Regions from separate parts of the Halomonas sp. MMSF_3323 genome, predicted to be linked through region 2. Evidence: predicted binding sites of a transcription regulator. Region 2 holds the regulator's gene; each other region holds the start of a gene.
What was found. Region 2 encodes PhoB, which activates phosphate uptake and scavenging genes when phosphate is short. Its sites were predicted from a motif close to TGTCATANNNNTGTCANA; they were not measured.

Region 1 (5,376 bases), on a different contig from region 2:
GTCAAGCCTGGTTACGGCCGCAACTACCTGGTGCCCTACGGTCTCGCCGTGCCGGCCACCAAGGACAACATCGCTGCCTTTGAAGCCCAGCGTGCCGAGCTCGAAGCTCAGGCCGCCGAGCGCAAGGCCGAAGCCGAAGCTCGCGCCGAGCAGCTCAACGACATCGAGCTGTCTCTGGTCGCCAAGTCTGGCGACGAAGGCAAGCTGTTCGGTTCCATCGGTCCGCGTGACCTGGCCGAGGCGATCTCCAGCGCCGGTATCGACGTCGCCAAGAGCGAAGTCCGCATGCCGGAAGGCCCGATCCGCCAGACCGGCGAATACGACATCGTGCTGCACCTGCATGCCGACGTCGACGCCACCGTGCGCGTGGTGGTGGTGGCCGAGTAAGGTCGTCTCCCACGGCAGTGGCAAGGGCGCGGGAGTCACATCCCGCGCCCTTTTTTGTGGCTCGCGATCGCCCGCATGGGTGATCGTGCGACGGACCCGGCTTCGGGTAGACTAAGGCTTGTCTGGAGAGTGGCTGCGCTCGTCGACTTTTCGGACACAGCCTGGATCCAGTGGCATGGCGCCGTGAACAACAGCGAAGAGACAAGCGCATGAGTGACGTCCAGACCATCGATCGTGAAGCCGCGGCGCTGAAGGTTCCGCCGCACTCGGTGGAGGCCGAGCAGTCGGTGCTGGGTGGCCTGATGCTCGACAATCAGGCCTGGGACAATATCGCCGACCGGCTGGTGGCCGACGACTTCTATCGCTACGAGCATCGCCTGGTGTTCAACGCCATGGTGGCGCTGGCCGAGTCGAGCCGTCCGCTGGACGTGGTGACCCTGTCCGAGGCCCTGGAGGGGCGCGACCAGCTCGACACCGTGGGCGGGCTCGCCTACCTGGCGGAGCTGGCCCGCAACACTCCCTCGGCCAGCAATATCCGCGCCTATGGCGACATCGTGCGCGAACGCGCCACCCTGAGAAAGCTGATCCAGGCGGCCAACCAGATCGCCGACGGCGCCTTCAGCCCCAATGGGCGTCCTGCCGATGAGCTGGTCAACGAGGCCGAGCGGCTGGTGTTCCAGATCAGCGAGGACCGCCCCAAGGCCGGCGGCCCCATCGGCATGAGCGAGCTGCTGACCAAGGCCGTCGATCGCATCGACGAGCTGTTCAACATGAAAGGCGAGATGACCGGCCTGTCGACCGGCTTTCGCGATCTCGATGACATGACCTCCGGGCTGCAGCCCTCCGACCTGGTGATCGTCGCCGGCCGTCCGTCCATGGGCAAGACCACCTTCGCCATGAACCTGGTGGAGCACGCGGTGGTGTCCAGCGACAAGCCGGTGATGGTGTTCTCCATGGAGATGCCGGCGGACTCGATCATGCTGCGCATGCTGTCGTCACTCGGCCGCATCGACCAGACTCGAGTGCGCTCCGGTCAGCTCGAGGACGAGGACTGGCCGAGGTTGACCTCGGCGGTCAACCTGCTCAAGGACAAGCAACTGTTCATCGATGACACCGCTGCGCTGTCGCCCAACGAGATGCGCTCACGGGTGCGTCGCGTGGTGCGCGAGCACGGCAACCTGGCGATGATCATGATCGACTACCTTCAGTTGATGCAGGTGCCGGGGTTCGGTGACAACCGTACCGGCGAGATTTCGGAGATCTCGCGCTCGCTCAAGGGGCTTGCCAAGGAGTTCGGCTGCCCGGTGATTGCGCTGTCGCAGCTCAACCGCTCGCTGGAGCAGCGCCCCAACAAGCGTCCGGTGATGTCGGACCTGCGTGAATCCGGGGCCATCGAGCAGGACGCCGACCTGATCGGTTTCGTCTATCGTGATGAGGTCTACAACCCGGATAATCCCGACAACAAGGGACTCGCCGAATTCATCATCGGCAAGCAGCGTAATGGCCCCATCGGGACGGTGCACATGGCCTTTATCGGCAAGTACACCCGCTTCGAGGATCTGGCGCCGGACAGCTACGGTGATACCTTCGGCGAATAAACGTGCTTGAGCCTGACCGACGGGCTCGTATAATGCCGCCCCTTGCGATTTCGACAGACACAGTGAAGGAGACCTGACATGGCAGGCGGATTTCGACGCGGCAATCGCCGTCGCGCGCCCAAGCTGGAAGCCCGTGGCGAATTGACCTCGGTGGAACGGGAAGGCCCGTTCAAGGAATGGCTCGGCATGCCCGATCTGTATCGCTATCACCTAGTAGTGGACGGCGTGGACTACAGCTACCAGACAGAAGACTCCGAGCTGCCGGTGCAGATCGGCGACAAGGTGGTGTTTCGCTACAAGGAGACCAAGGCCGGCAATTGGGTCGACCGCAACTCCCTCGGCAAGGCCATCGATCCCTCCGACTACCAGTAGTCTCACCGCCGGATCCGTCGCCCGCGAGCATTCGTGTCGCGGGCCTTCGTTTTCCCTCCTTCAAGCTCTCCACTTCCTCCCGCAAAGGCGCTGCCTGCCGCTGAAGACCCCCTTTTCTCCGCCGCGATCATGGAGGTCGTTTAACCCGCTGTGCGCGCGAAACGGCCAATATGTATCCAGATCAGAGAAATTCTTCACACCGTCACGGGAATGTCACCCGAAGGGCCCAGGCTGTGCCATGATCAGAGAGTCACATGCGCGGCACAGGGAAATGAAACGAGCGTCATGGTCTGCCGAAATATCATCGGCACGCTCGTCGCCGTAGTGTCGTCACATAAGGAGGGCGGGGGCCACAGGACCCCCGTCGCGACAGGATGAAAAGAGGCGAAAGATACGATGGAAATTAATGATCTCAAGGCCTTTGTCGGCCGCCACGACAACTTCGAGATTCGCGTGATCGGCCATGCCGGCAGCCGTTTTTACCAGGTCGAACTGGAAGACGTGGAAGGTGCCCGCAAGATGCTCTGCCGCCGCGGCAAGCCGGTGTTGTTCCGCTCGCTGGACGACGTCTACCTGGAGCTCAAGCGTGCCGGTATCCACCGCGCCTACCTGGTCCAGCACGTGGCCCACGACGAGGTGATCGGTCGCGAGGCCCACTATGCCGAACCGCTGGCCTCACGTATGCCCCTGGTGTTTTGAGTGACATCGTTCCACACCACCCTGGTGCTGGAACCCTCTCGACGGCAGTCTCGCCGTCTCTGCCTTGCCACTGATGTACCCACGTTCACCGAACAAGTCCCTGGCGCAAGCTGCCAGGGCCCTTGGCGGTGTCGACCTGCCTTATCGCTTCCTTTGAGTCCCTGTTAGTCAGGGGCGCAGTCGGGCGAAGCCCAGATAGCCGATGTCCAGCAGTCCACGCAAACCGGGTACGCTGCTTAGCTGCACCCAACGGCGATGACCCAGCGTCGCGTACAATGCGCGAGTGGCATCCATGCCGATGAACCAGCGACCTGTGGCGTCGCGCAGGTGCAGCTTGCCCAGCATGTCATCGAAGCGCTGGCCCCAGGCCTCGGCGCAAAAATCGTCGTCGCGGATATCGATAAAGTGGATCAGCCGGCTGCGCGGATGCCGCCTCAGCCAGGCGATCTCCTTGCGGCATAGTGGGCACTGACCATCATGAAACAGCGCAAGCGGTGTGGCGAGTGTCTCGAACCGATTCATGGATTCGCTCCCTGAGGTCGATAGCCGTCGCGGTGGGGACCCTGACCGTAGCTCGGTTCGCATGCCAGGTTGTCGAGAAAGGACGTGGCCTGGCGGCGCATGGCGCTGCGCTTGTCATCGCTCATGCGGCGCAGCGAGCCATAGATCAGCTTCATGCGAGGATTGCTCGCCAGGGTGTCGGCGTGACGTTCGAGAAAGTCCCAGTAGAGGCTGTTGAAGGGACAGGCGTCTTCGCCCAGGGTCTTTTTCACGTCATAGCGACAGTGGCGGCAATGGTCAGACATCCGATCGATGTACTTGCCTGACGCACAGTAGGGCTTCGAGCCCATCAGTCCACCGTCGGCGTGCAACACCATGCCAAGCGTATTGGGCAATTCGACCCATTCGCAGGCGTCGGCGTAGACCGCCAGGTACCAGTCGCACAGGGCCTCGGGGCTGACGTCGCACAGCAGAGCAAAGTTGCCGGTCACCATCAGACGCTGGATATGGTGCGCGTAGGCGTTGTCCCGGGTCATGCCGATCGCGCGGGATAGACAGCGCATGCCGGTGTCACCGCTCCAGTAGAAGTGGGGCAGACCCCTGCGGGCCTGCAAGGCGTTATAGCCCTTGTAGTCCGGCATACGGGTCCAGTAGATGCCCCTGACGTACTCTCGCCAGCCGAGGATCTGGCGGATAAAACCTTCCACCGCATTGATCGGTGCATGCCCCTCGAGATAAGCGGTTTCGGCGGCCTCGCAGACCTCTCTCGGGCTGAGCAGGCCAAGGTTCATGGGAGCGGACAGGCGCGAGTGGAAGAGAAAGGGATCGCTGTCGCTGATGGCGTCCTGGACGTCACCGAAGCTCGGCAGCAGGTGATCGATGAAGTGTCTGAGATCGACCAGCGCCTGGCGTCGGGTGACCGGCCAGTGGAAGCCATCCAGACGACCGAAGTGTTCATCGAAGTGTTCCTCCACCAGTGTCAGCACCTCACGGGTCATGTCGTCGACGGTGTGGCGGGGAGGCTTGGGCAGCGTGTAGTGCTGGGGCAGGGGCCGTCGGTTGTCCTTGTCGAAGTTCCACTGGCCGCCCATGGGTTCATCGCCCTCCATCAGCAGGCCGGTGCGGCGACGCATCAGTCGATAGAAGCCCTCCATGCGAGGCTGCCGGCGATGGGACAACCAGTCGCCGAATTCACCAGGCGTGCAGTAGAAGCGGTCGTCCTCGACCCATTGCCAGGGTATCCCGCCCTGGCGGCGCTCCATGGCATCCAGCAGCCGCCATTCGCCGGGCCTTGTGGTGACAATCCGCGAACAGTCGTAGGCTTGCGCGAGGCGTTCCGCCTCCGCCAGCAGGCCATGGGCGTTGTCCGGATCATCGAGGGCGCTGTAGTGGACGCGATAGCCCTTGTCGCGAAGAGTGGCGGCGAAGTGGCGCATGGCCGACAGCATCATGGCGATCTTCTGAGGATGATGCGGCACGTAGCGGCCTTCCTCGGCGACCTCGCACAGCGCGACGACGTCGTCGTCGCCAGTGGTCTGCAAGAGTCCGAGGTCCAGGCTCAACTGGGCGCCGGTGATCAGGATCAAGGATCTGGACATGGGTTCACCAAAAATTGTACAAATCCTCTTCATAGTAACACTTCATTCGAGCCTGATACCCACCGGTGATAGGCTTTGTGCATTCGCTACCAAGAGGAAGTCACCTTCATGGATCAGTCCGTTCCCCCCTCAGTGGTGGAGGCCCATCGCCCGGAGCAGGCGCCGGTCGACCACCCCGCCGTCGCACGTGAAAAGATCGGCGTGCTGGTCGCCAACCTGGG
Region 2 (5,376 bases):
CAGCGGTTTGGAATAGTCATCGCCTGAGTCGGCGCTGATCAGGGTGATCGGTCGGTGGGCGTCCAGCGCCCGCACCTGGCGTGCCAGGCCTATGCCCGCCATGCCGGTACCGATGATGGTCAAGGGTCCTTGCATCGCTTCCTTCGACTCTGCCGACGACCGCCGGGCGGTCGCTGTTGAAGCTGGGCCGGCCCGCACGGGGCCACACCAGCGGGTGAGTGCTGGGCCACATGGTACACTATGCGCCGACCGACCGGAGCACCGCCGTCCGGTGACGACAGCCCTGCCGAGGCCGCATGACACAGCTTCCTTCCACATTCCGCTCCCTGGAGGAGCGCTCGGGGTCCGAACCGGGTAATCCCGCGCCAGCCACAGCCTCTTCGCCGAATGCCGACGCGGCCGATATCGTCGACCCCGGCTGGGTGTCGCTGGCCTCCGGTGGCATCGCGGTGCCCGCTGACTGGCACGCCTGGCTGGCCTCGCGGGACTCCCTGACAGAACGCCTGATCGAGGCGGCAGGCGCCGGGCACTTTCGCGTACGCCTGCTGGCGGAGGCCAAGGGCCTGCCGTGGCCTGACGAGGCCCACCTGCTGGGTCTGGCCAGCGACGAGCAGGCCTGGCTGCGCGAGGTCGCCCTGTGCGTGGACGAGGAGCCCTGGGTGGTGGCGCGCAGCGTGGCACCGATCGTCGAGCGTCACGACGCTCCCTTCGAAGGCCTCGGCGAGACCTCTCTCGGCAGCTGGCTGTTTCGCCAGCCCGATCTCGAGCGCAGCGCCATTCAGATCGGCCGTAACACCAGGCCGATCCACGGCTATACCGGACTGTGGCAACGCCGCTCGGTATTTCGTCACAGCGGCTGGGTGCTGCTGGTGCAGGAGAGCTTTATGCCGACCATGGGCCGAGCGTTGTCGCTGTCGGCCTCTGCCACCGGCTGACTAGCTGTCGCTCACCGGCTGTCACCCCGCCATCGCCCTTCCGTCGCCAACTTCGGAGCGAGCCGCCTGGCTGGTCATGGCCGTCGGCTCGCGCTAGGCTGCGCCAAGGCTTCTCGGCGATGTTTCTCCGAGGAGCGACTGTTGCCCGGCTTACGCCTCATTTTCGCCTGACCTGCGCCAGAGCATGAGAGAAACCGATGGATCGTTCGCTGCTGCGTCCCCCTGGATACCTGAACCGAATTCCCGACTTTCTGGCGCTGATGCGTCTGGACCGCCCCATCGGTACCTGGCTGTTGATGTGGCCGACCCTGTGGGCGCTGTGGGTGGCCTCCGAGGGCATTCCGGCCCGTGACACCCTGCTGATCTTCGTCGCCGGCGTCTACCTGATGCGGGCGGCGGGCTGCGTGGTCAACGACTACGCCGATCGCCACTTCGATGGCCACGTCAAACGCACCAAGAACCGACCGCTGGCCACCGGCCGCATCAGTGAGCGGGAGGCCAAGGTGCTGTTCGTGTGCCTGCTGGGATCGGCCTTCGCGCTGGTCTGGCTGACCAACGGCTTTACCGTGTGGCTGTCGTTGATCGGAGCGGTGCTGGCCGCCAGCTATCCCTTCATGAAACGCTACACCCACTTCCCCCAGGTGGTGCTGGGCGCAGCCTTCTCCTGGGCCATTCCGATGGCCTTCGGCGCGGTGCTCGGCGAAGTCCCGATGGTCGCCTGGCTGCTGTTTACCGCCAACGTGCTGTGGACCGTGGCCTACGACACCGAATACGCCATGGTCGACCGCGACGACGACCTCAAGATCGGCATCAAGTCCACCGCGGTACTGTTCGGCCGCTGGGACACCCGCATCATTGCGCTATTGCAGCTGGCTACCCTGGGGCTGCTGGCCTGGGCCGGCAGCCTGCTGGCGCTGGGCGGCTTCTTCTGGCTCGGCTGGCTGGCCATGGGCGCGACCTTTGTCCACCAGCAGCGGCTGATCAAGAGCCGTGACCGCGACCGTTGCTTCCAGGCCTTTCTCAACAACCACTGGTCGGGCCTATTGCTGTTCGCCGGACTCGGACTGAGCCTCTATCCCTCCCTCGGGTGAGGGAAATGCCCGTCTCGGTCGCTCGACAATGGATACAATGTCATCTAATTGTCACATTGACGTGGTGTCATTTGTCACCGTCGAGTGTAAGACCCTGACCAAGAGGCTCCCGGGATGACCGCCAAGACCGTACTGATCGTCGATGACGAAGCCCCGATCCGCGAAATGATCGCGGTGGCGCTGGAAATGGCCGACTACCGGGTGCTCGAGGCGGACAATGCTCAGGCCGCCCACGCCATCATCGTCGATGACCAGCCAGACCTGCTGCTGCTGGACTGGATGATGCCGGGCACCAGCGGCATCGAACTGGCCCGCCGGCTCAAGCGCGAGGAAACCACCGCAGAGCTGCCGATCATCCTGCTCACCGCCAAGGGTGAGGAGGACAACAAGATCCAGGGCCTCGAAGCCGGCGCCGACGACTACATCACCAAGCCATTCTCGCCGCGAGAACTGGTGGCCAGACTCAAGGCAGTTCTGCGACGCGCCACTCCGCGGGGCGTCGAGGACCCGGTGGAGGTGGAAGGCCTCAAGCTCGACCCGGTCAGCCATCGCGTCAGCGTCGACGGCAAGTCACTGGACATGGGCCCCACCGAATATCGCCTGCTGCAGTTCTTCATGACCCACCAGGAGCGCGCCTACACCCGTGGCCAGTTGCTCGATCAGGTCTGGGGTGGCAACGTCTACGTGGAAGAACGTACCGTCGACGTGCATATCCGCCGCCTGCGCAAGGCCCTGGGGGAACCCCATCAGCAACTGATCCAGACCGTACGCGGTACCGGTTATCGCTTTTCGGCCAAGGTCTGAGCGAGCCATCGACGCAACGCAGCACCAGGAGGGATGAGGTGAACGGAGCCGAGAACTGACGTGGGTCGTCTGTGGAGACGAGAAGTCTGGCGCCTGGCCGTGCTGGTGGGTCTCGGCGCCTTGCTGGGCTGGCCCTTCTCGCTGTCCAGCGTAGGCATCGGCCTTGGCCTGGCGCTTGGGCTCAGCTATCACCTGCGCAACCTGCACGCGATGCACGACTGGCTGACCCACCGCCCCCAGCAGGAACCTCCCACCGCCAGTGGCCTGTGGGGCGAGCTGTTCGATCGCCTCTATCGCTATCAAAAGGGCCAGCGGATCACTCAGCGCCGCCTGCGCTCGACCCTGCAGCGTATCCAGGAGTCGTCCGAGGCGATGCGCGACAGCGTGGTGATGCTCGATCGCCACGGCGACCTGGAGTGGTGGAACAGCTCCGCCGAGCGCATGCTCGGCCTGAAGCCGGCACTGGACCGCGGCCAGCACATCACCAACCTGCTGCGCGACCCGCGCTTCGTCGGCTACTTCAATGCCCGTGACTACCGCGAACCGCTGAGCCTGCCCTCCCCCATCGACGAGAACATGATCCTGCAGTTCCAGATCACCCTGTACGGTGACGATGAACGCCTGGTCATGGCCCGCGATATCACCCGTCTGCATCGCCTGGAACAGATGCGCCGCGACTTCGTCGCCAACGTCTCCCACGAGCTGCGCACGCCGTTGACCGTGCTCACCGGCTACCTGGAGACCTACAGCGACATGGCCGGCATGCTGCCGGAGCGCCTGGGCAAGGGGGTCGCCCAGATGCAGAGCCAGACGCGCCGCATGCAGAATCTGGTCAACGACCTGCTGCTGCTGTCACGACTCGAGAACGACCAGGGCGGCAGCGACCATGTTCGCCTCGACCCCACCACCCTGCTGCAGGCGGTCAAGCGCGACGCCGAGGCATTGTCAGGCGGCCGCCAGCAGATCGAGGTGGTCGTCGAAGAATCGCGCAGTCTCACCGGCAGCGAGAAGGAGATGCACAGCGCAGTCTCCAACCTGGCCTTCAATGCGGTGCGCTACGCCGGTGACGGCGCCCATATCACGCTACGCTGGCGTGCCTACGGCGAAGGCGCCTGCCTCGAGGTGGAAGACGACGGCGAAGGCATCGATCCGAGGCACCTGCCACGCCTTACCGAACGTTTCTACCGGGTCGACAAGGGCCGCAGCACCGCCACCGGTGGTACCGGCCTGGGACTGGCCATCGTCAAGCATGTGCTGCTGCGCCACGAGGCACGCCTGGATATCGACTCCCGGCTCGGCGAGGGCGCAACCTTCCGCTGCATCTTTCCCTCGAGCCGGCTGGCAGCGGCCGACCCTGTGGCGCTCGGCCGCGCCGGCGCTGTGCACTAGGGCTTGTCTGAAAAGTGCCTGCGCTCGGTAATACGGCGTTAAAAATCGGCTGGTGCGCCAGCCCGGTCAAAATGCTCAATTACACCCCGTAAACTGCGCTTTCTCACCGATTTTTGCCTTGTCTAACCTTCGCTCGTCGACTTTTCGGACAGCGCCTAGGCCCCGCCAGAACGAACAGAGCGGGCTCCCATCAGCTCCTGGGCCCCAGCAGGATGACTGCGGCACCGGCCAGACACAGCGCGCCCCCGATCAGGTCCCAGCGATCCGGCAGGCGCTGCTCGACCCACCACAGCCAGCCCAGTGACGCCACGATATAGACGCCCCCGTAGGCGGCAAAGGCACGCCCGGCATAGTCGGCATCGGTCTGACTAAGCAGCCAGGCGAAGGCCACCAGACTCATCACCGCGGGCAGCAGCCACCAGGCCGAGGCATCATCCCGCCACCAGCGCCACACCGCGAAGCAGCCGGCGATCTCGGCCAGCGCAGCCGCCGTATAGAGCAAAAGACTAGGCAACAGCGCCGTCATGGTGACTCCCTGCTTTCCCCTTTTGAGGCCGTACGGCCATCGACAGCGCCGATAGCGGTGCTCAAAGTGCTGCTCAACGCCGTACGGCCATCGACAGCGCCGATAACGGTGCTCAAAGCGCTGCTCAACCCCGTACGTCCAAAGAAAGTGCTGCTCAACGCCGTAGCACCGGCAACTGCCGATAGTGCTGATCCCACATCAGCACCGCGCCGGCCACGGCCCCGGGGATCAGAAACAGGTTGGCCAGCGGGATCCAGGTGATCAAGGTCACCAGACCACCGAAGCTGAGACTCGGCCACCAGCGCGCCGACAGGCGCTTGCGCATGTCGGCGAAGCTGACCTTGTTGTTGTCCATCGGGTAGTCGAGGTAGGTGATCGCCATGACCCAGGCGCTGAAGGCCGCCCACAACAGCGGCGCGATCAGGTTGACCACCGGAATCCAGCTCAGGATAAACAGCCCGATCATGCGCGGCAGAATATAGGCCAGCTTCAACAGCTCCCTGCCCAGGGCGTCGAGACCGGTCTTGAGCCAGCCACGATCATCGATGGGCTCGCGGCCGGTCAGCTCGACCTCGGCCCGGGCCGCCAGGAAGCCGTAGAAGGGGGCGGCGATCAGGTGGGTAACCAGGGT
Region 3 (5,376 bases), on a different contig from region 2:
GGACCAGGTGTTGGGCGGCTGAGTGGCGCTGGCGTAATATCCTCAACAACGAAAACGGGGCCCTCGAAGGGGCCCCGTTTTCATGCTCAGGCGATGAGCGGCAAGGCGCTCGACGTCTCGATCCACTCAGTAGAGCAGGGCGAACAGCTTGCGGCGGTAGCTCACCGTCAGCGGATGATCGGCGCCGAGTGCGTCGAACACCCGCAGCAGGGTCTTGCGCGCCAGGTCGTCACCGTAGGCACGGTCGCGCTTCATCACTGCCAGCAATCCTTCCAGGCCGGGTTCATAGTCACCGTCGGCCACCTGGCGCAGCGCCCTCAGATAGTTGGCCTCGCTGTCGTCACGCCCCTCCAGGGCGGCCAGGGTCTCGGCGTCGGGCGCTTCTTCGCCGAACTCGATGCTGGCACGAACGCCGCGGGCCTCGGGACCGTCGCGGTCTTCCGGAGGTAGCGCGTCAAGCAGGGCGCGCGCTTCATCATTGCGACCTTCCGCCACCAGCACTCGGGCCATCTGGATCTGGTAGGCCAAGTGGTCGGGGTACTGCTGTGTCAGCTGCTGCAGGATCTCCAGCGCGGTGGCGGTGTCGCCCGCCGCCAGGGCCTGCTCGGCCTGTTCTTCGGGGCTTGCCGGAGCATCTTCCGGGGCCGGGAAGTAGCGGCCCAGCCACTCGCGAATTTCCTTTTCCGGCAAGGCGCCCTGGAAGTGGTCCACCAGACCGCCCTGGCTGATCAACTTGACGTCGGGTACCGAGCGTACGCCGAGCTGGCCGGCGATGTCCTGGTTGTCGTCGATGTTGAGCTTGGCCAGCAGGAAGGTGCCGGCGTACTCGCGGGTCAGCTTTTCCAGCACCGGCATCAGGTTCTTGCAGGGCTCGCACCAAGGGGCCCAGCAGTCCAGCAGCACCGGGATGCGCATGGACAGCTCCAGCACCTGCTGAATGTTGCTGCGGTCGACGTCGAAGATCAGGTCGCTGTCGGCCGGCCCCTGGGACGCCGCGGCGGCACCCTGGGCGGGTTCGCTGCTCGGATCGCTGCTCAGAGGTTCGCCTGTACGAGGGTCGACGATGGGCATGGGACACAACCTTGTCAAAAGTGAATTGCCCTAAAGATGCGGGCGACGGCCACCGACTTCAAGGCGCCTGCCGATACGCCGGAGCATGCCTGGAATCGATGACTGGCCAGCGGTGTGCCCAAGACGCGGTAAAGGGCTGCGGCGACGGTCGATTCTTGACCGACTCGGGTTGATCGAGGTCAGCTCTTCGACGAAAGAAGGAGGGGGGGATGGCTAATCCGGGGACACGGAAGCGCCAAAAAATATCGAATTGGCACAGAAAAGTTAAGATTTAATCAGGAGGCGAGCTTCGTAATACGGCGATGCCGCAACGGCGTCTGATGGCGAAGCGCTGGTCTCGGCCAGCACCGGACAGCCAACAAAAAACGAGGCAGTCCCGAAGGACTGCCTCGTTTTCGTATTTGGTAGCGGGGACCGGATTTGAACCGATGACCTTCGGGTTATGAGCCCGACGAGCTACCAGACTGCTCCACCCCGCATCAACGAGGACGTAGTATACGGATAATTCTGGCTGCGTCAACCCTGTGCGATTTCGGGTGTGATGGGTCGTGCCGTTCGGGCGCTGTGGTCCATACTGGAGTGGCTGTCATGCAAATGTCAGTGCTAGACGCTAGCCTGGTGGATAGTCGTTGTGGACGTTGATTCGACGCAGTACCACGACGAAGGCCTGCCGAGGTAGGCAGGTGGGGCTGGGCGTCGCAGTGGCAGGAGGCCACCCGCGATCGCTCTGGGCCCGAGGTTCCTGGTTGCGCGAATGCGCAGCACCAGAGCATCCACTGCTATACATGCTTGCAACAACAAGTGCCGTCGCCAAGCGGCGGCGTGAAGGACAATCAGGGAGGTCGTCTATGACTCAGCAAAAGCCCGTCGCGTGGGTCACCGGTGGTACTGGTGGTATCGGAAGCTCAATCTGTCGCGAACTGGCGGATGCCGGCTATCAGGTAGTGGCCGGTTACAACAATCCTGACAAGGCCAAGACCTGGCTGGAGACCCAGAAGTCGGATGGCTATGACAATATCGACATCGCCGGCATCGATCTGACCGATTTCGAGGCCTGCCAGAATGGCGTCAAGGCGATCGAGGACCAGCATGGGCCGATCGCAGTGCTGGTCAACTGTGCCGGTATCACCAAGGATGGCACCTTGAAGAAGATGTCGGCGGACCAGTGGAACGTGGTCATCGACACCAACCTCAACAGCGTCTTCAATACCTGCCGCAGCGTGATCGAGAGCATGCTGGAGCAGGGCTACGGACGGATCATCAATATTTCGTCCATCAACGGCCGCAAGGGGCAGTTCGGCCAGGTGAACTATTCCGCCGCCAAGGCCGGCATGCACGGTCTGACCATGGCGCTGGCGCAGGAAACTGCGACCAAGGGCATCACCGTCAACACCATCTCGCCTGGCTATATCGCCACCGACATGATCATGAAGATTCCGGAGAAGGTGCGCGAGGCCATTCGCGAGACCATCCCGATGAAGCGGTACGGCACGCCGGAAGAGATCGGCCGCCTGGTCAATTTCCTGGCCAGCAAGGACAACGGTTTTATCACCGGTGCCAATATCGACATCAATGGCGGTCAGTTCATGGGCTGACAGACGTCGCGCCGGGCTCACGAGGCTCGGCGATGTACATTTCGCCAGAAACCACGATGCGAGGCCAAAAGGCCTCGCATCGTGGTTTTCAGGGGTTGAAAGAGTTCAGGGGTTGAAAGAGGGGGGAAGGCACGGCAAGCCGTGCATCGCTCAGGGTGGTGGCAGTTGACTCAGCCCATCCAGCAGGGCGTCGAGCTCCTGTACCTCGCGCTCCCACTGCTGGCGCGACACTGGACCGGTGGCCAGCAGCCCGCACAGTACCGAGATCAGCTCGTCTTCCCGGCTCGGCGCCTGGCCAAGGCTATCGTTGAGGCGGTCGACCTGGATCGCCAGGCGCAGTGGCTCGTCCTGGTGGCCGATCGGATGGCCCGCCAGGAGCGCCAGGTGCACCCGCAGTCGTGCCAGACGCTCGGCGACTTCCTCCGCTGGAGCAGGATCGCGTCGTGCGGCGTTGCGCTGTGCGTGGGCCTGTTTCAGCGCCGGCGGCAACGATAGCGCGGCGGGAATCTCCACATCACTGCAGAGGCGACCGGCGAGGCAGTCATCGTCGGCCTCAAGGTGCTCGAGAATCAGGGGTTTGACCTCGCGCCAACGACCGACGACCTCTGCCACGGAGAGCCGTTCCAGGCGCTCGCGCCGAGCCCGTACGATGCCGGTCCAGCGCTTGCGCATGCCTTCGGTGCGCCGGCCCGATGGCAGCGGTTCCAGCGCGCTGGCCTCATCCACCGCCTTGTCCAGCCAGTCGGCCTCGCTGCTTGCCGCGGGTTGCCAGGCATCGATGCGGTCGATCAGGGCCTGCATCTGTTCCAGCCGCTCGCGAGCACGCTGGGCACGATCATCGCGCTCGGCGTCACGCTGGGCGAAGATCTGGTCGCATAGTTGGCGGAATTCTCGCCACAGGGTCTGCTCCTCGCCCTTGGGCGCGCGCCCCAGTTCGCGCCAGCGCTGTTGCAGTGCCTTGGCCTGGTCGGCTCGCTGGCGTGCCGGCAGTCGTGCATCGACCAGCGCTCGGGCCTGGTCGATCACCTCACGCTTGGCGTCGGCGATCTCGTTGGCGCGGCGATCGATCAGCGCCTGCAACTGGTGCCGGATGCGGCCGAAGCGTCGTCCGATGGCCTCTGCGTGATCGCGCGGGACAGGGGCGGTGCGGCGCCACTGTTCCCTGGCCTGGTCGCGGATCTCGCGCAGCGCGTCGGGGTCGGCCTGGGCGGCGGGCTGCTCCAGAAGGGCCTCGATCTGCTCGCACAGCGCTTCGCGTTCTGCCAGGTTGGCCTCGCGCAGGCGCTGTTGTTGTTCACGCCAGGCCTTGAGCGACTCGCGAATACGTTCGGAGGTTGCCCGAAAGCGCTCGGACTGCTCGCGGTTGGCCGCGGCGTCGCCCAGTGCCTTCCACTCCTTGACCAGCTGGCGATGGCGGCGGTCACGGTCACGGTCGGTGAGGGTGGCGTCCTGCTCCAGGGCCTCGATGGCCTGGCACAGTTGCTCGCGCTTGGGACCGGCGACGAAGCCGCGCCAGTCACGCAGTTCGGCGAGTCGTGCGCCGAGGCGCTTGAGTCGAGACTGCTGGGCACCGGCCGAGGACGGCAGCTGATCGGCGAGGTGGCGAAGCCGCTGGTGCAGGCGGCTTGCTCCCTTGAAGGTACCCTCGTCGAGCAGCGCCTCGAGACGATCCAGTTCCTCATCGAAGCGTGTGAGCTGGGACTCAGACGGTTCGTCTCCGGAAAGATCCTTCTCCAGGCGAAGATGGTGTCGGGCACGTTCGAGCCTCGGGTCTGGCGGCAGACCTTCGGGCCACTTGCAGTCGCTCACCAGCTGCTTCAGCGCAGCCTCGTCGCCGGCCCTGATGGCTTCCTCCAGCGGCAGGGCGCGCTCGACCAGGCGCTGGTGGGCCTGGTTGATGGCGTCGTAGTTCTTCAAGGCCTTGTCGTAGCGCTGGCGCAGGCCGTCGTCGGCGAGGTGGATCTCGGACAGTGCCTGCCAGCGGTTGGCCATCAACTGCTTCTGAGCGCGCAGGCTGGCCAGGTCCTGTTCACCGACATATTCGCCCTGATAGAGCGCGGCCAGGCTTTCTTCCAGCGCCATGACCAGTGCCTCTCGGTCCTGGTCGGCCTGCTCGCGGCGCTGTCGGTCGGCACGCAGGGCGTGTTCCTGGGCCTCGTGATCGTGAATCACCTTGCGACAGCGCAGGCTGGCCTCCTGGTAGCGCTGCTCCTGCCCGGCGTCGGGCAGATCCGCCAGTCGAGACCACTCGCGCTCCAGATGGCGGAAGCGCCCAGCGTAGAGAGGCTCCCAGGTGGCACGGGCGTGCTGCTCGAGACTGGCCAGCAGTTGCTCGCGTCGTTCCCGAGCCTGTTCCACGGCGTCGGCGTCGGCGCGCAGTCGACCCAGGCGTTCCTTGGCGTCGCGCACCACGTGGCGATCCCGGCGGGCCGCCTGGGCCAGCTGCTTGAGACCTTCCTCGGAGGTGACCCGCTCGGCGGCGGCGTGACGTACGGCGGCGATGCCGTTGTCGCAGGCCTGGCGAATCAGGGCGGCCTCGTCATCGAGCCTGGCCAGGGCGGCGAGTCGCAGCTGCTGGTTATCGCCCTGGAGGGCGATCTCCTCGAGCATCGCCGCGTCGTCCAGGGACTCGACGATCTGCTGGCGGCGGCCAAGTTCGATGCCGCCCTGGCGACCGATCAGCAGCGCGATGAGCTGACGATCCAGCTCG
Region 4 (5,376 bases), on a different contig from region 2:
TCACCCTGCAACTTGGACGGCTCTCCCTGGCCGCCATGCCGGCCTTTGCCGGCAATCTGCTGGCCCCGGCGCTGGGGGTGTTTCACCGCCAGCACCCGCGTATCAACGTCACCGTACATGACGTGGTCAACGAGCAGGTGATCGACATGGTGCGCCAGCGCCAGGTGGAGATGGGCATCGCCTTCGAGCCGGAGGCCACCGGCAGCCTGCACTTCACTCCGCTGTTTCACGACCGCTTCGTGGCCGTGCTGCCCCCACGCTCGCCTCTGGTACAGCATTCAAGCCTCGACTGGGAAAGCCTGATGAGCTGGGACTTCGTGGCGCTGCAGCGGCCTTCCATGGTACGCCGCCTGCTGGAGCAGCAGCTCGGTGCCCGACACGGGGCCCTCAAGGTAGCCTTCGAGACCCATCAGCTCGCCAGCGTCGGACGCATGGTGGCCAATGGCCTGGGCGTCAGCGCCGTGCCCTCGCTGTGCCTGCGTCAGATGCAGGAGGCCGGCGCGGTCTGCCGCCCACTCAAGGATCCCGTCATCGAGCGCGCCGTGGGGGTGGTCACCTGGAACCCCCACGAGCTGTCGGTGGCCGCCCGCGCCATGCTCCAGGTACTGGTCGACAATATCGAGACACCGACCCTCTCAGAAGCATGACGCTGACATGGCCGTGGACCCTCGCACTGGGCAGCCGGCACCGGATCCATTAGGATTGGCGGGCCTGCCTCGCCCACTGTCACGGCCAGGCGACACCCGCTCTATCTGCTGTTGCGAGGTTATCCAAGGAATGTCGACCCTCAAGGGCCTGATCAGCGTTCTGCTGCTGGTTGGCAACACGCTATTCTGGACCATCCCGTTGGTGATCCTGACCCTGCTCAAGGTGGTCACCCCCGGGCGACGCTGGCAGCGGCGCGTGCTGGCCGGGCTCAACGCCATCGCCCTCAACTGGATCGGTTTCAACCTGTGGTGGATGCGTCACTGGATCAAGCCCGACCTTCGCATGTCGGTGCCCGAGGGGCTGAGCCCGGACGCCTGGTACCTGGTGCTGTCCAACCATCGGAGCTGGACCGACATCTTCCTGCTGATGATGGCGTTTCATCGCAAGATCCCGATGCCACGCTTCTTTCTCAAGCAGCAGCTTATCTGGATCCCGGTAGTAGGGATGGCCTGGTGGGCACTGGAGTTTCCCTTCATGCGCCGCTACAGCAAGGAGCGCCTGGCCGCCAACCCACGCCTGGCCGAACGCGATCGCAAGGCCACCGAGCGCATGTGCAAGCGTGCCCGCGACGTTCCCATTGCCATCATCAACTTTGTCGAAGGGACCCGTTTCACCCCGGCCAAGCGCGAGGCCAGGCAAAGCCCCTTTCGCCATCTGTTGCGCCCCAAGGCCGGCGGCATCGCCCAGGTACTGAACCTGCTCGGCGATCGTCTCGACGCCATCATCGACCTCACCATCGACTACCAGTCGAGCCAACCCAGCTTCTGGCGCTTCCTGTGCGGCCAGGAGAAGGCCATTCGCCTTGATGCACGCCGCCTCGACGTGGCGCCGTGGATGCTGGAGGGGCGCTATCACGACGACCCGCACTACAAGGAACGCTTCCACTCATGGCTCAACGCCCTGTGGCAGAACAAGGACGCCTCACTCGACTCGCACCGCTGGTGATCGCCCTGCTGCTGGCCGGCTGCGCCGGTCAGGGGGCATCCCCGACGTCATCGCAACGCAGCGCCAGCGTCGCCGGCAGCAGCATTGCCGGCGACTGGATCAGCGTGCAGCGCGGCGACACCCTCGGCTCCATCGCCCGCCGCGCCGGCGTACCGCTATTGCGGCTGCAGCGCTTCAATCCGGGTGTCGACGCCCGCCACCTGGCCGTGGGTCAGCGCCTGCTGGTGCCCTCTCATCAGGAGCGGGCGCCGTCCGGCGGCCCCTATCGCTATCAGATCCGCCCCGGCGACACCTATAGCGCCGTTGCCAGGCGCTTCGGCACCACCGCTCAGCGCATCCAGAGTGCCAATCCTGGCGTCCGCGCCACCGACCTCAAGGTCGGCCAGGTGATCCAGGTGCCGCTGGCCAGCCGATCGGTCGCCAGCAGCTCAGGCACGTCCAGCAGCTCAGGCACGTCCAGCCCCTCTCGCTCCGCTTCGTTGCCGGATCCCGGTCCGGTCGCCTCAAACGCTCGTGGCTGGCCCTGGCCGCTGGACGACTATCGGGTGGTGCGCCGTTACGGCAAGGACAGCCGCGGCAGCCTGCAGCCGATGCTGCTGGCCACCGACGAGGGCGCCCGGGCCAAGGCCGTTGCCGATGGCCAGGTGCGGTTCGCCGACGGCATGCGGCAACTGGGCCAGGTGGTGATCGTGCACCACGCCGATAACCTGCAGAGTGTCTACGCGCTATGTGACGACCTGCTGGTCAAGCAGGGAGAACAGGTCAGCCGCGGCACCCCACTATGCGTGGTCGGCAAGCATGCCTCGACCGGCCGCCACGATCTGCTGTTCGACATGCGCCATGGCGGCAAGCCCATCGACCCGGACACCATCCTTCGCTGAGCGCTGCGGGCCGAGTCGACGCAAGCGCAATGCGCTTGTCCGTCGCCCGGCCCCATCGACACCGTAACAGCCTGTTCATATCGCTGACCTAGAGATGTCATGCTGGAGCATCACTCTGTCTCGGGAGCGGGCCATACGGGGCCCGACCGGTACGAGGAATTCCATGCGCATCTGTCTGGTCAGCGAAACCTGGTCTCCTGATATCAATGGGGTCGCCCATACGCTGGGGCGCATCAGCCAGGAACTGCGTGCTCTTGGCGTGACGCTGCAGCTGGTCCGGCCGGCCCCCGTCGACGGCTCCACCGAACCCGCCACCGGGATGGCCCACGAACTTCGTGTACGCGGCATGTCGATGCCGCGCTACAAGGAAGTGCGTATCGGCTGGGCCTCCGCCAGTCGTTTGCGCAGGCTATGGCGCGACAATCGTCCCGACGCCATCTATGTAGCGACCGAAGGCCCCTTGGGCTGGTCAGCGCTGCGCGCGGCAGAAAAGCTGGACATTCCCGTGGTCAGCGGCTGGCACACCAACTTCGATCACTACTGCCAGGACTATGGTCTGCCGTGGCTGGCGCCACTGGTACGCAATCGCCTGCGTCATTTTCACAATCGCTGTGCGGCGACCCTGGTACCGACCCATCAGCAAGCCCGGGAGCTTGCGCAAAGAGGCTTCGAGCGCGTCAGCGTCATGGCACGCGGCATCGAAGGCGATCGTTTCACCCCCGCCAAGCGTAGTCAGCAACTGCGCGACAGCTGGGGTGTCGGCCAGCACCAGCCGGTGGCGCTCTACGTGGGCCGACTGGCGCCAGAGAAGAACCTGGAGCTGTTGCGCGACACCTTTCTCGACATGCTCGAGGCGCGCCCCGACATGCGCCTGGTGGTGGTGGGCGACGGCCCCGGGCGGGCATCGCTGGAAAAGGCCCTGCCGGACGCCATCTTTACCGGCTTCATCGATTCCGCCGAGATGCAAATCCACTACGCCAGCGCCGACATCTTCGTCTTTCCCTCGCTGTCGGAGACCTGGGGCAACGTCATTCTCGAAGCCATGGCCAGCGGCCTGGCGGTCGTAGCCTTCCGCCACGCGGCCGGCGCCGAGTTGATCACCACCGACAAGGATGGGGTCAGCGTCGCCGCCGGTGACAACGCCGAATTCCGTCAGCAGGCGACAGCGCTATGCCAGCAGCAGGCACGCTACGCCCGCCTGGGCCGCGCCGCCCGGGAACGCGCCCTGGCCTACCGCTGGCCATCCATCGCCCAGACCTTCCTCGACGCCCATCACCAAGCCCTGACGTCGGGAACCGGCCTGTCGGACCCCGCCAAGGCCTAGATCGCTCGTTGAACACCCCGCCGCCGGCCCGAGCGGCGGCGTGGAGGCCACAGGAAGCGGGCCCTAGCACGACACATGACGACACATGACGACAAAAGACGCTAGAAGACGACTTACCGCCAGGGAGATGTGACATGCCCACTAAAATCCCGCAGATGTTCGACCGCCTGGATATGCTCGAGTGGCAACTGTGCCAGCGCACCGCCGGCCTCAGCATTCACCGCCCCTGGCTATCCACCTTGAAGATCTCCAGCAAGCTGGGCGACTGGCCGATCTGGGTGGCGCTGATCGTGGCGTTGCCGGCGATCCACGGCCGCGATATCGGTCTGCGCCTGATGCTCGAATACACCGTCACCGCCGTGGTGGCGATCGCGGTGTACAAGCTGCTGAAGACCCGTCTGTGTCGAGAACGGCCCTTCATCACCTTTGGCGGCAGCATCCAGTGCAACGAACCGGCCAGGGACCGCTACAGCTTCCCCAGCGGCCACACCATGCACGCGGTGATGTTCTGCACCCTGGTCGCAGTACACAGCCCCGCATTGCTGCCCTGGCTGCTGCCCCTGGCGGGCTTGATCGCCATCTCGCGGGTGGGCCTGGGACTGCACTACTACAGTGACGTCCTTGCCGGCGCGGCGCTTGGCTATGGCATGGCCCTGGCTAGCCTCGGGCTTTCCTCGACCACTCTGCTGATCGCGGCGTCCCACTGACGCCGCCTCGGGGGCATCACTGCCGCTCGCCCGCATCTCGCCCGCATCTCCAGAAAAAGCGCCACCGCTCCTGATCGGTGGCGCCAGCCAGCCTTCACTGGCATCCTGCTTGAATGCCACCACATGACCCCAAAGCGCTGTTCAAATTGCTACACGAAGCGCCATCCCAAACCCTGGTCGAGACCCCACCGCTTTACTACCTGCCCGGGCTCATAAGCGAGCCCGATGCAAGCGACCTGCAGGATAGGCTGCGCCAGGAACTCGACTGGCAGCAGCCCGAACTGACCCTTTACGGGCGCAGTCATCCCATTCCCCGCCAGCAGGTATGGATGGGCGATCACGCCTATCGCTACTCCGGCAGGGACTTCGCGCCCTGCCCCTGGCATCCGTCGGTGGCGGCCCTGCGTGATCGTCTCAATGGCCTGCTCGAACGGTTTTCGGCCGTCGAAAAGAGCACACCGACCAGCGCCTTCAATAGCGTACTGATCAACCGCTATCGCAACGGCGAGGACCGCATGGGCTGGCACTGCGATAACGAAGCGGAACTTGGCGATTGCCCTACCATCGCCTCCATCAGCCTGGGGGCGACCCGTCCCATGCGCTTTCGCTGGAAGGACCGCTCGTCCGCGGCCTTCAACGTCTGGCTCGAAAGCGGCAGCCTGCTATGGATGGGGCCCGGCTGCCAGGAACAGCTCGAACACGCCCTGCTGCCACGCAAGATTCCGGGTGAGCGAATCAACCTGACCTTTCGTCGACTTGTCGTCTGACCTGCAATGCCGGCGCCAGACCCGAGCCGTCTCTTTCTCTAGGA

Region 1: a site for PhoB is predicted at 2,558-2,575, ahead of RBB39_RS11650 (DUF6482 family protein). Genes of this name have one in related genera too.
Region 3: a site for PhoB is predicted at 1,656-1,673, ahead of phbB (acetoacetyl-CoA reductase). Genes of this name have one in related genera too.
Region 4: a site for PhoB is predicted at 2,619-2,636, ahead of RBB39_RS22365 (glycosyltransferase family 1 protein). Genes of this name have one in related genera too.

Annotation. Positions count from the first base shown of each region.
Region 1 covers NZ_JASHIT010000020.1:15,629-21,004, forward strand. The annotation lists gene rplI (50S ribosomal protein L9) at 1-387, shown strand, start outside; gene dnaB (replicative DNA helicase) at 597-1,985, shown strand; gene RBB39_RS11645 (hypothetical protein) at 2,064-2,357, shown strand; gene RBB39_RS11650 (DUF6482 family protein) at 2,754-3,056, shown strand; gene RBB39_RS11655 (thiol-disulfide oxidoreductase DCC family protein) at 3,225-3,578, opposite strand; gene RBB39_RS11660 (cryptochrome/photolyase family protein) at 3,575-5,155, opposite strand; gene hemH (ferrochelatase) at 5,264-5,376, shown strand, end outside.
Region 2 covers NZ_JASHIT010000011.1:110,083-115,458, forward strand. The annotation lists gene RBB39_RS07750 (FAD-dependent oxidoreductase) at 1-135, opposite strand, end outside; gene RBB39_RS07755 (chorismate lyase) at 297-935, shown strand; gene ubiA (4-hydroxybenzoate octaprenyltransferase) at 1,133-2,026, shown strand; gene phoB (phosphate regulon transcriptional regulator PhoB) at 2,141-2,830, shown strand; gene phoR (phosphate regulon sensor histidine kinase PhoR) at 2,891-4,219, shown strand; gene RBB39_RS07775 (YnfA family protein) at 4,410-4,745, opposite strand; gene cysZ (sulfate transporter CysZ) at 4,900-5,376, opposite strand, start outside.
Region 3 covers NZ_JASHIT010000040.1:41,896-47,271, forward strand. The annotation lists gene RBB39_RS18265 (MalY/PatB family protein) at 1-22, shown strand, start outside; gene RBB39_RS18270 (co-chaperone YbbN) at 127-1,071, opposite strand; tRNA gene RBB39_RS18275 (tRNA-Met) at 1,474-1,550, opposite strand; gene phbB (acetoacetyl-CoA reductase) at 1,920-2,666, shown strand; gene RBB39_RS18285 (DUF349 domain-containing protein) at 2,817-5,376, opposite strand, start outside.
Region 4 covers NZ_JASHIT010000073.1:183-5,558, reverse strand. The annotation lists gene RBB39_RS22380 (LysR family transcriptional regulator) at 1-647, shown strand, start outside; gene RBB39_RS22375 (acyltransferase) at 778-1,653, shown strand; gene RBB39_RS22370 (LysM peptidoglycan-binding domain-containing protein) at 1,596-2,534, shown strand; gene RBB39_RS22365 (glycosyltransferase family 1 protein) at 2,698-3,858, shown strand; gene RBB39_RS22360 (phosphatase PAP2 family protein) at 3,993-4,565, shown strand; gene RBB39_RS22355 (alpha-ketoglutarate-dependent dioxygenase AlkB) at 4,679-5,332, shown strand.